Linked DNA regions of Saccharobesus litoralis. The protein of the gene in region 2 interacts with the protein of the main gene of each other region in a pairwise test. Links are inferred from orthologs where the notes say so. Each region holds a gene or a part of one and is shown on either strand. Other genes may lie near its edges.

Region 1 (6,418 bases), 390 kb from region 2 along the record:
TAGCTTGGGCTGTAGCTGAAGCAACGGCTAGTGAAATAGATGATATTAATATTTTACAAGCGAGCTTTTTAGCCATGCGTCGTGCAATAGAAGGCCTAACAACCCAACCTGAACTTGTTATGGTTGATGGCAATAAGCCTGTTACAGGCATAACTATGCCGTGTGAAGCTATAGTCAAAGGTGACGATTTAATTCCTGCAATCAGTGCCGCTTCTATATTGGCTAAAGAGTTTCGTGATCGACAAATGCTTGAGTTAGCCAAGCAGTACCCAGACTATGAGTTTAATAAGCACAAAGGCTACCCAACTAAGTTACATATGGAAAAATTGCAGGCGTTAGGGCCAATCGAGCAACACCGTAAATCATTTAAACCTGTTATTAGAGCCTTGGAGTCTCGTTAATGTCTGATCCTAAGTTTATTCATCTGCGCATTCATTCCGATTTTTCTATGGTTGATGGTGTGGCGAAAACCAAACCTATCGTGAGTAAAGTTGAAGACATGAAGATGCCAGCAATGGCGATCACGGATCAGATGAATTTATGTGGTTTGGTGCGGTTTTATGGCGCAGCTCATGGTGCAGGTATAAAGCCTATCATTGGTGCCGACTTGTGGCTGCAATCAAGTGAACTCGGTAACGAGTTGTTTCGGATGGTTGCGCTTTGTCAAAATAATCAGGGTTATAAAAACCTAACTTTACTTATTTCTAAAGCTTACCAGCGCGGTGAAGTACAAGGTAAAGCAGTTGTTGATAAGGCTTGGTTGGTAGAACACGCCGAAGGTTTAATTTTACTTTCCGGTGGGGTTGAAGGTGATGTCGGTAAAGCATTAATTAAGGGTAATGTTGCACAAGTTAATCAATTTGTTGCCTTCTACCAAGAGCATTTCCCAAATGCTTATTATTTGGAGTTGATCCGAACAGAACGCAAAGATGAAGAAAATTATCTTCATATGGCGGTTGATTTGGCATCTCAGGTAGGATTACCTGTGGTGGCGACTAACGAAGTGGTCTTTTTGGAAGAGGATGACTTTGACGCTCACGAAATACGCGTAGCTATCAATGATGGTTATACTCTGGATGACCCTAATCGGCCTAAACGCTATTCGCCGCAACAATATTTGTGCTCTGAACAGGAAATGTGCGAGCGCTTTGCTGATATTCCAGAAGCCTTGGCTAATACGGTTGAGATTGCTAAGCGCTGTAATGTCACTATTCGATTAGGCGAGTATTTCTTACCTAAATTCCCGACTGGTGGACTCAGTGATGAAGACTACTTAGTTAAAGTATCAAAAGAAGGGTTAGAAGATCGGCTCGAATTTTTGTTTCCTGATCCACAAGTTCGAGCTGAAAAACGTGGCGAGTATGATGAACGCTTGCAAATTGAAATGGATGTTATTAACCAGATGGGCTTTCCCGGTTACTTCTTAATCGTAATGGAGTTCATTCAATGGAGTAAAGACAACAACATACCGGTCGGTCCAGGGCGAGGGTCAGGTGCAGGTTCATTAGTAGCCTATGCGCAAAAAATTACCGATCTTGACCCGCTTGAGTTTGATTTACTTTTCGAACGTTTTCTTAACCCTGAAAGGGTGTCCATGCCAGATTTTGACGTGGATTTTTGTATGGACCGTCGTGACGAGGTTATTGCCCACGTTGCTGATATGTATGGTCGTGATGCGGTTTCGCAGATCATCACTTTTGGTACTATGGCAGCTAAAGCGGTTATTCGTGATGTAGGGCGTGTTCTTGGCCATCCTTATGGGTTTGTTGATCGCATTACTAAGTTGGTACCGCCTGATCCCGGCATGACGTTAAAAAAGGCGTTTGAAGCTGAACCAAGATTACCTGAAATCTATGATGCTGATGAAGAGGTGCAAGCGTTAATTGATATGGCGCGTCGCCTTGAAGGTTGTACGCGAAACGCGGGTAAACATGCCGGAGGCGTGGTTATCTCACCGACAACTATTACTGATTTTGCCCCTTTGTACTGTGATGCAGAAGGCAAACAACCCGTCACCCAGTTTGATAAAAATGATGTTGAAACCGCAGGGTTAGTTAAATTTGACTTTTTAGGCTTACGCACACTGACAATTTTGCAGTGGGCAATTGATATGGCTGACGTGCGAAATGCTAAGCGAGGCAAGCCGCCAATTGATATTACGGCTATTCCTATTGATGATCCCGCTAGCTTTCGTCTATTACAAAATTCTGAAACAACGGCCGTGTTCCAGCTCGAATCGCGGGGTATGAAAGACCTGATTAAGCGTCTGCAGCCCGATTGTTTTGAAGATATGATTGCACTTGTCGCCCTGTTTCGTCCGGGGCCTTTGCAATCAGGTATGGTTGATAATTTTATTGATCGTAAGCATGGTCGCGAAGAAGTTTCTTATCCAGATGCTGACTATCAACACGAATGTTTGAAAGAGATCCTTGAACCGACGTACGGCATTATTCTTTACCAAGAGCAAGTCATGCAGATTGCGCAAGCCATGTCTGGTTATACGTTGGGCGGCGCTGATATGTTACGTCGTGCCATGGGTAAGAAAAAGCCAGAAGAAATGGCTAAACAGCGTGCTGTTTTTGAAGAAGGAGCAATTAATAACGGCATAGATGGCGAATTAGCCATGAAAATCTTTGACTTGGTAGAAAAATTTGCCGGTTACGGATTTAACAAATCGCATTCAGCGGCTTATGCCTTGGTTTCTTATCAAACCTTGTGGATGAAAACTCACTACCCAGCGGAGTTTATGGCAGCAGTTATGTCTGCGGATATGGATAACACGGATAAGGTGGTGACGTTAGTTGACGAATGTGAACGAATGGGCCTTAAAATATTGCCGCCAGATGTTAACTCTGGGCAGTATAAGTTCACCGTGACGGATAAAGGTGAGATAGTTTATGGCATAGGGGCAATTAAAGGCGTAGGCGAAGGACCGATTGAAGCTATCATTCATGCACGAGAAACTCAGGGGCGATTTACCGATTTATTTGATTTTTGTACCAAGATTGATTTGAAAAAAGTGAATCGACGGGTATTAGAAAAGTTGGTGCAAGCGGGTGCTATGGATCAACTGGGCCCTCATCGCGCGGCTATGATGGCTAGTTTAAATGATGCGTTAAAGGCCGCCGATCAACATCATAAAGATCAAGCAATGGGTCAAGATGATTTGTTTGGTGTGTTAACCACAGAACCTGAAGATGTTGAAAAAGCGTTTGCCAATGTACCTAAGTGGCCAGAAGAGGTTTGGTTAGAGGGGGAACGTGAAACGCTAGGCTTATATTTAACTGGGCATCCAATCAACCGCTATCGTAAAGAGCTACGTCATTATGTGAATTGTAAAGTCGCTGATTTAGAACCCACGCCTAGAGGGGTAGAGGTAACTGCTGCTGGTTTAATACTAGGGGTTAAAGTGATGGTCAACAAGAAAGGCCGGCGTTGGGCCATTGCCACCATTGATGACAAATCAGCGCGTATAGATGTACGCTTTTTCCCTGATGATTATGATAGAGCAGAAGAATTATTGCAGAAAGATAAAATCATTATTGTTAAAGGTCGCGTGCAATTTGATGATTATAGCGATGCCAATATGATGGGGGCATCAGAGGTTAAAGACATAGTTGCCGCGCGTGAGCAAACGGTTAAATCGCTTACTTTTCATATCAACTCAAGTACGCTGACTGACGGTTTTACCAGTAAGTTAAAAGCCGTGATGGAGAATTACCATCAAGGTTCTGTACCGGTTAAGGCAATATACAAAACAGATAAAGCCCAAGCGAATATCAAGTTTGGTGTTAATTGGTATATTACGCCTAAGGACAGATTGATATATGACTTACAACAAATTGTCGGTGAAGAACAAGTGTATTTTGATTATGAAAGTTAAAAAAGGCTAGACCAGATAATGCTAAAAAAACGGTATAATAGTCCCGTTTTTTATAAAACACAGGTTTATTTGTCAAAAACACTAGCCTTACGAGAGGTGGTTAAATACAATAAGCCGAATTTTTTAAGAGCAAATCCAGATAATATCAGCGTTCTCGACAACAATTTCCTTACGCTGAGTAGAGTCAATCACAGGTAGATCTGAATGAGTTTGAATTTTTTAGACTTCGAGCAACCCGTTGCTGAGCTTGAAGCGCAAATAGAAGAATTAAAAAATGTTAATCAAGGTAGCGACCTTAACATTGATATTGAAGAAGAAATTGCTCGCTTAAAACAGAAAAGCCATGAGCTGACAGAAAAAATCTTCTCTGATTTAGGCGCTTGGCAGATCGCACAAATTGCCCGCCACCCTAAGCGTCCTTATACCCAAGATTATATCGATTTAATGTTTACCGAGTTCGATGAACTGGCAGGTGATCGTGCTTTTGCTGATGATCCGGCAATTATTGGTGGTATTGCTCGTTTTAACGGCGAACCGGTTGTTGTGATCGGTCAGCAAAAAGGCCGAGATACAGCAGAGAAAATTCGTCGTAACTTCGGTATGCCGCGTCCAGAAGGTTATCGCAAAGCATTGCGTTTAATGGAAATGGCTGAGCGTTTTAAAATGCCAATCATTACCTTCATTGACACGCCAGGTGCGTACCCAGGTGTTGGTGCTGAAGAACGTGGACAAAGCGAAGCTATCGCTAAAAACTTGAAAGTAATGGCAGCTTTAAATGTGCCTATTATTTGTACGGTTATTGGTGAAGGTGGTTCTGGTGGTGCACTAGCCATTGGTGTTGGTGATCGCGTTAACATGCTTAAATACAGCACCTATTCTGTTATCTCTCCTGAAGGTTGTGCATCAATTTTGTGGAAGAGTGCTGAAAAAGCCTCTTTGGCGGCTGAAGCCATGGGGATCACAGCGCAACGATTAAAAGAACTGGATCTGATCAACGATATTATTGACGAGCCGTTAGGCGGCGCGCATCGTGATTTTGATTTTATGGCGCACAATATTAAGCAGACTATTTCGCAGCAATTAGCTGAGCTAAAAGCTAAACCAGTCGAGACATTATTGGAAGAACGTTATCAACGTTTGATGTCATTCGGTTATTGTTAATCGAATAGCGTAATTTCGTTTGTTTAAGATGCCGCTTTTGCGGCATTTTTTTTAGCTTTATTTATGTCTTTGCTAACGTTTTAACCAATTGCTAATGCCTAAGCTTAATACCCAAGTACAATATTACTTAAATCAACCATGTCCTATTTTTATTGCGTTAAGTGGTGGGCTGGACTCCAGTGTGCTGTTGCATATGGCTGCGATGGCGCGTCAAGCCGATCAGCCGTTATACGCGATCCATATTAATCATGGTTTGTCGAAAAATGCTGAGCAGTGGCAACACCATTGTCAATTAATGTGCGAACGGCTGAACGTAACCTTGTTAACGGCTAAAGCAAGCATAACAACTAAAACTCGAACTAGCTTAGAAGCTCAAGCTCGAGAGGCTAGATATCAGCTTATGCAGCAGTTGATTATGCAGCAAACGAATAGTCCAGCTTTGTTATTAACCGGGCAACACATGGATGATCAAGTTGAAACGTTTTTTATTCGTTTAAAACGCGGTAGTGGTCCTAAAGGTCTTGCTGCGATGCGAGCAGAACGACAATTAACCTCAAGCATTAAATTAGTTAGACCTTTACTCCATGTTCGACGGCAACAGTTGGTGCAGTATGCTCAATCCCATCATTTGACTTGGGTCGAAGACGAAAGTAATGCTGACAATCAATTTGATCGCAATTTTTTGCGTAATCAAATTTTACCTATGTTGGAAACGCGTTGGTCAGGCTTTAGTCAATGTGTGAATCGAAGTGCTGAGCTAGCGGCGGAATATAATGACTTGGTCACTGAACTTGCTGAAGAGCTGTTGCAAGGTGCGAAATGTGAGGCTTTGCCTTGCGAGCTTGGTATGGCTGACTCGCTAAAAGTATTACTGGAGCAATTACCCGGCCATGCGATTGATAAGCTCTCGCTTAACGCATTTAAAGAACTATCACCGGCCAAACAACGCGCCTTGTTACGTTGCTGGTTGGCAAGCCATGGTGTTGATGCGCCAAGCCAGCAACAAATGCAATTAATTCAACAGCAGTTGTTTGTGCAGGAAGCCAATGCCGATACCCATATTAAACTGAGCCAAGTACAGCTTCGTGTCTATCGACATACATTATTTTTGATTGCCAATAGTCAAATAGCTAAGGTAGCCGCGTTGCCAGAAATTAACTTAGTTTTATCAACACAAGACGTGAAAAATAAGGTTTTCTTGCAAGTGGTTGATGGTGTTTCGGCAAGCTTTACAATTAATATTGTTAATAGCCATGAAGTTAAGATAACGAATCGCTTGGCAGGCTCTGTTCGCTGTCAACCTCAAGGTCGTCAAGGTTCGCGCCAAGTTAAAAAATTAATGCATGAGTACGCTATCCCTCCTTGGCAGCGCAG
Region 2 (5,195 bases):
CGGCTAGCCCAAAAGTGGTAGCCATCATTGCGTACAATTTCAATATCAATTAACTCGGCATTTTTATCTCTTTTTTGCCAATCTATCTTTGGCACGCTCGAACCTGTTTCTGTCACTAGAAAGCTGACGCCCAATGGTTGCACTTCAGGGGCTTGCTGCCCATTTACGGCCGGTTTTTCGCTACGTAGTTGTGGTCTGTCAAATGGATATAATTCATGTTTAACTCGCTCATCCGTCAATGCGTGTTGCATAAACTCAATAATGGCTTTGCGCTGAAATTCAGTAAATTGAAAATTGTATAACTCGCCATTGGGTTTCTTACTAGCAATAGACTTAAATGGCACCTTTGCATAAACGTCAATCACTTGTCCTAAGCTGTGCTGTTGACCTGTATGCATAAAGGTTTTTTTTAAACCAACATTGCGCAAGCTAGGCACTTTCATTAACCCAATATGCGCTTTATTGCCAGTGATAGCGCTTTGTCCTAAATCGGCGTTTTGCCCCTGAATACCAATATTATAAAATTTATTATCCGTAAAAAGTGGAGGTTTATGACAATCCGTACAACCTGACTGTTTAAAAAACTCCCAACCTAAATTTTGTTGATAGCTTAGTGGCTTTACACCTTGCATAGCTTGATCCCAAGGTGTTTGGTTGGCAACTAATGTTCGCTCATAGGTTGTAATGGCAAAAATTATTCTCGCCAGCGTAATTTCACTATCACCAAATGCGCGTTCAAATAAAGCGGAATAAGAGGGATTGTTCTCAATGGCTTGGGCCACATCAACTGGCCAAGCTGTGGCTAAAGCAAGTGGTGAAGATTGGCGCAGCTTATCAATTAACTCCTGAGGTCGTTGCTCTGCTTTAGCCATTTCAACAGCGCTAAATAAAGGTCCGAGCGCTTGGTTTTCTAACGCACCTCCCTGCTTGATTAACACTTTACCCGTTTGAGGATCTAAAAATTGTGAACCTGCGCGACCGTCCCAAAAATTCAAGTCGGACCACAAGCCCGAAAAATAACTCTGAGCTGCTCGGCTCGTTACCTGCTGGCGATAATGGAAATGTTTATTTTTGCTCAGCTTACCTTGATGATCGCGAGCTTTAACGCCTAGGCTTCCCCAGATATCATCTGGTGTTCCAAGCTTCTCATCATACCCAGGTCCATTAGCTATACGTGGATCAGCCCCTGCCGCTGCAGGAATATGACAGGTACCACACGCTACTGAATTATCGGTTGATAGCTGCTCATCCCAAAAGAGTATTTTACCTAATAGCCGTTTCGGTTCACTGAATGGGTTTTCTGACGGAAAATTAACCGGTGGCAGTTTAGTATAAGCTTCAGCGGATAACGTGATAGGCGAGTAAGTGACAAGTATAAGAAAAACTAGGAAAAGTACGACAAAATAACCAATGGAACAAAACGTGAATCGAAACATTAACCTTGTCTAATATTGCAAGTTGAAAAACAACCAGCACTATAATCTGTTACAGAAACAAAACCGATAGGTTAAATTGATAATGATTTGGTAATAAATAGATATGATAGATAAAGAAGTGGCGGAGTGGACGGGACTCGAACCCGCGACCCCCGGCGTGACAGGCCGGTATTCTAACCAACTGAACTACCACTCCGCGTGGCATGGTTAAGCATAAATAAGATGGCGGAGTGGACGGGACTCGAACCCGCGACCCCCGGCGTGACAGGCCGGTATTCTAACCAACTGAACTACCACTCCGCGTGGTTGCTTAACGCATAAAAGTTCTTAAATTTACAATTCGACGATGGCGGAGTGGACGGGACTCGAACCCGCGACCCCCGGCGTGACAGGCCGGTATTCTAACCAACTGAACTACCACTCCGCATAAATCGAAATCGCAAATTGTCTAGCAGTGGCGGAGTGGACGGGACTCGAACCCGCGACCCCCGGCGTGACAGGCCGGTATTCTAACCAACTGAACTACCACTCCATTTCTGCTATATCAAGCATTCTGCTTGGCTTTTGACGGGGTCTCTGTCAGAAGCGGGCGCAATGTTAAAGTTAGATGGCGCATGAGTCAACCGCTTTTTTTCAATTTTTTCATTTATCTTTCTTCTGGCAAAGAAAGGTCGATTATATCATCAGTATCTGACGATTTTTCATCCGCATCATCTAATACCAGCTCCTTCTTGGCTTTTTTGAAGTTCAGCTTAGGTAAACCTAACTTTATTTTCTTGCCAGATTTGATAAACCAAAACACAAAAATCCCAATTAAAATCAAGCCAACATTAACGCTAACAGTAATAATCATGGCTTTGCGCTCTTTTTCTTCCTGTAGCGCTTTCAATCTAGCCTCTTCCGCCTCTCTCTCGGCTTTTTCTCTTGCCAGTTGTTCTGCTTCCATTGCGGCTAATTCTTCGGCGGTCGGTTCAGGGGGCGGCGGCGGGTCTGCTGTAAAGACCACAGGAGGCACACGGATCATGACATCACGGCCATTAATATCCTGTCCAAATGCATCAAGCTCGATTTTATAAGCGCCATCTTCATAGTTCATTAAAGGTTGCACCCGTATATCAGCACTTTCCTGATCAAGCGAGAATTGCTCTATTTCACCGTTGGGAAAATAAGCTTTGCCATTAAACACAAAACTTTCAAAGTTAATTTTATCGCTTTTAGGACCTATTTTAAGATGATGAAAATCGCCATTTACCACTGTAGTTTCAATACTGATATCAAAAGGTATCGGCTCTAAAATCAAAGGGTCCATCGTTAGCTCTCGATTAAATAAAGCCAAATCAAGATACATACTCGGCAACCATTCACCTGGCGGTAAATTCAAGCGATAAACACCTGTGAACTTGCCATCTTTTGGATATTGATCAAATTCTTTACCGTCATCGGCAAAGCTAGCGACTTTCGCGCTATCTGCGCCAAAGTTTTCGTATTCGCTATTATTAGTACTGGTAAAAGTGACATCCAAGCTGACAACGTCACTAAAGCTTTTATATTCAATAGGCCGACCAGCATTAGTTAAGCTGGCGTTAATTGTGATTGTTTCACCTTGAAACAAAATGGGAGGTAACGGCTCGGCACTGAGTTGAATATCAGACATCACCATTATTTTATTATGATCTTCTAACTTTCCGACAACCTGCCAAGGCCCAACCATAGGCTTGATCAGGCGGATCATGTCATACGTTTTATCGTCAAACCAATCGCCTTCTTCATCTTTAATCGTTGGTGCATAAAGTTTGCTGCCATCAGGACGGATTAAAATAACAGGAGATGAGCCGAATTTACGAAAAAAGATAAGGGTGACTTCGTCTACCGCGTAATCAATACGAAAACGATTATCAAGTAACTTAACACCATTGAAAGCGCCTTTACTGCCTAGCATGCTGATAACATCCAGTACGCTAGGGTCGTTTTTAGGCCAGTGTTCGCTGTCGTTAACCTCAACCGCTAATACGCTAGTTGGGCAACAACAACGCCAAATGATGATAATAATAGCCAACAGGCGAAGCATAGATTTTCCTATCTGATTACCTGAAGGGTTTTATTTTTATTCGTTTAGCCAAAGGCAACTGCCGCCTTTTTCTTTGACTAACGCTAAGCGCTCTTGGTGCGCTTGTATTTCTTCAGGTGTTGCTGTAATTATTGTTAATGGCGAACGGTTAGATGACACTCTGCGAATACCGCCTGATTCTGCGCCTTCGCTGCCCCCATCAGATGCTAAATTTAAATCCGTTTGTCCACCTGTCATTAACAGGTATACATCAGCTAATATTTCAGCATCAAGCAAAGCGCCGTGTAACGTTCGGTGTGAATTATCAATCCCATACCGGTCACAAAGTACATCCAAGTTATTCCGTTTGCCCGGGAACAACTTTTTCGCCATAACTAAAGTATCGGTAACAGTACAAATATCTTCAGTTTTTATATTGTAGCCATTTAACCTAAATTCATGATCCATAAAGCTAACATCAAACGGCGCATTATGAATGACCAAATCGGCACCTTTGATATAGTCAATGAATGACTGCCCTATTTCATTAAACATGGGTTTATCGGCGAGCATTTCATCGGTAATGCCGTGAACTTCTATCGCTTCAGGATCAACTAACCTATCTGGCTTAATATAAACATGAAAGTTATTACCGGTTAACCGGCGATTAATCACCTCCACGCAACCAATTTCAATAATACGATGGCCTTCATGAACGGGACCACCTTGATTCATACCTGTTGTTTCGGTATCGAGAACTATTTGACGAGACATATTTTGCCAACAATACAACGCACTTGGGTTGTAATCTTATTAACCTTGACTATCAATATACCGTATACTGCGCGACAAATTAAATGTTAGTCCCACAAATAACACAAACAAATGAAAAAAGTTTATCTCTATACTGATGGCTCCTGCTTGGGTAATCCAGGTCCTGGCGGCTACGGTGCTGTATTACGCTACGGCAAACATGAAAAAGAGTTGAGCCAAGGTTACCAATTAACCACGAACAACCGTATGGAGCTATTAGCAGCCATTGTTGGTTTAGAATCATTAACCGAGCCTTGCGATGTCACCTTAACAACTGACAGCCAATACGTTAAAAATGGTATTAATCAATGGATCCACGGCTGGAAGAGAAAAGGTTGGAAAACAGCAGATAAAAAGCCAGTTAAAAATGTTGATTTATGGAAACGTTTAGACGAAGCAGCTAACAAACATAAAGTAGACTGGCAGTGGGTCAAAGGCCATGCTGGCCATGCCGAAAACGAACGTTGTGATGATTTAGCCCGCGATGCTGCATCATCAAGTGAATTGCTAGAAGATAGCGGTTACGTGAGTTGATTAAATGTAACTATTTAGCATCTCAAGCTGCGGACTTCTAACCATTTATAATTGATAACACTATTAGCCTTATTTTGGCGGGACTTGGCTTACAAGTCCTACCATTGGTGCCTGCGTGGATGCAGGTACTTAGAATTTGTTGGAAACAAAACTCTGTAGTTTTGCTCTTCTAGTGAGAGGGGTTTGCAGGCTCAGCAAGCATAAATGCTCACCCAGTGTGTTACGAGTTACCAACAGTACAAGGAAGGCTGGAAGGTAACGCAACTATATAAAACATGATGGTTTGGCCCATCCCATCGGCATTCAGGTGCAGGTGGAAACCACCTTATGCGGCATTGGTTAAGAGTCACTGTCGTGAGCGATAA

What was found. Proteins that work in one complex are often made in the same cells at the same time.
Region 1: the proteins of dnaQ (region 2) and dnaE interact in binary tests that used the Escherichia coli proteins (3 or more experiments, as listed by UniProt). The link is inferred for Saccharobesus litoralis from one-to-one orthologs.

What each region holds. Positions count from the first base shown.
Region 1 is NZ_CP026604.1:4,714,806-4,721,223, reverse strand. What follows is about bases 1-4,083. They hold dnaE (DNA polymerase III subunit alpha), read left to right. Parts: upstream 1-400; coding sequence 401-3,883; downstream 3,884-4,083. Other genes in these bases: rnhB (ribonuclease HII), read left to right, coding at 1-401. Outside these bases: accA (acetyl-CoA carboxylase carboxyl transferase subunit alpha), read left to right, coding at 4,088-5,044; tRNA lysidine(34) synthetase TilS, read left to right, coding at 5,139-6,418. UniProt on the Escherichia coli protein: DNA polymerase III is a complex, multichain enzyme responsible for most of the replicative synthesis in bacteria. This DNA polymerase also exhibits 3' to 5' exonuclease activity. The alpha chain is the DNA polymerase catalytic subunit.
Region 2 is NZ_CP026604.1:4,328,696-4,333,890, forward strand. The notes cover bases 2,400-5,195. They hold dnaQ (DNA polymerase III subunit epsilon), read right to left. Parts: upstream 4,258-5,195; coding sequence 3,541-4,257; downstream 2,400-3,540. Other genes in these bases: C2869_RS15995 (TIGR03503 family protein), read right to left, coding at 2,400-3,504; rnhA (ribonuclease HI), read left to right, coding at 4,369-4,830. Outside these bases: C2869_RS15970 (cytochrome-c peroxidase), read right to left, coding at 1-1,436; more of C2869_RS15995, read right to left, coding at 2,083-2,399. UniProt on the Escherichia coli protein: DNA polymerase III is a complex, multichain enzyme responsible for most of the replicative synthesis in bacteria. The epsilon subunit contain the editing function and is a proofreading 3'-5' exonuclease.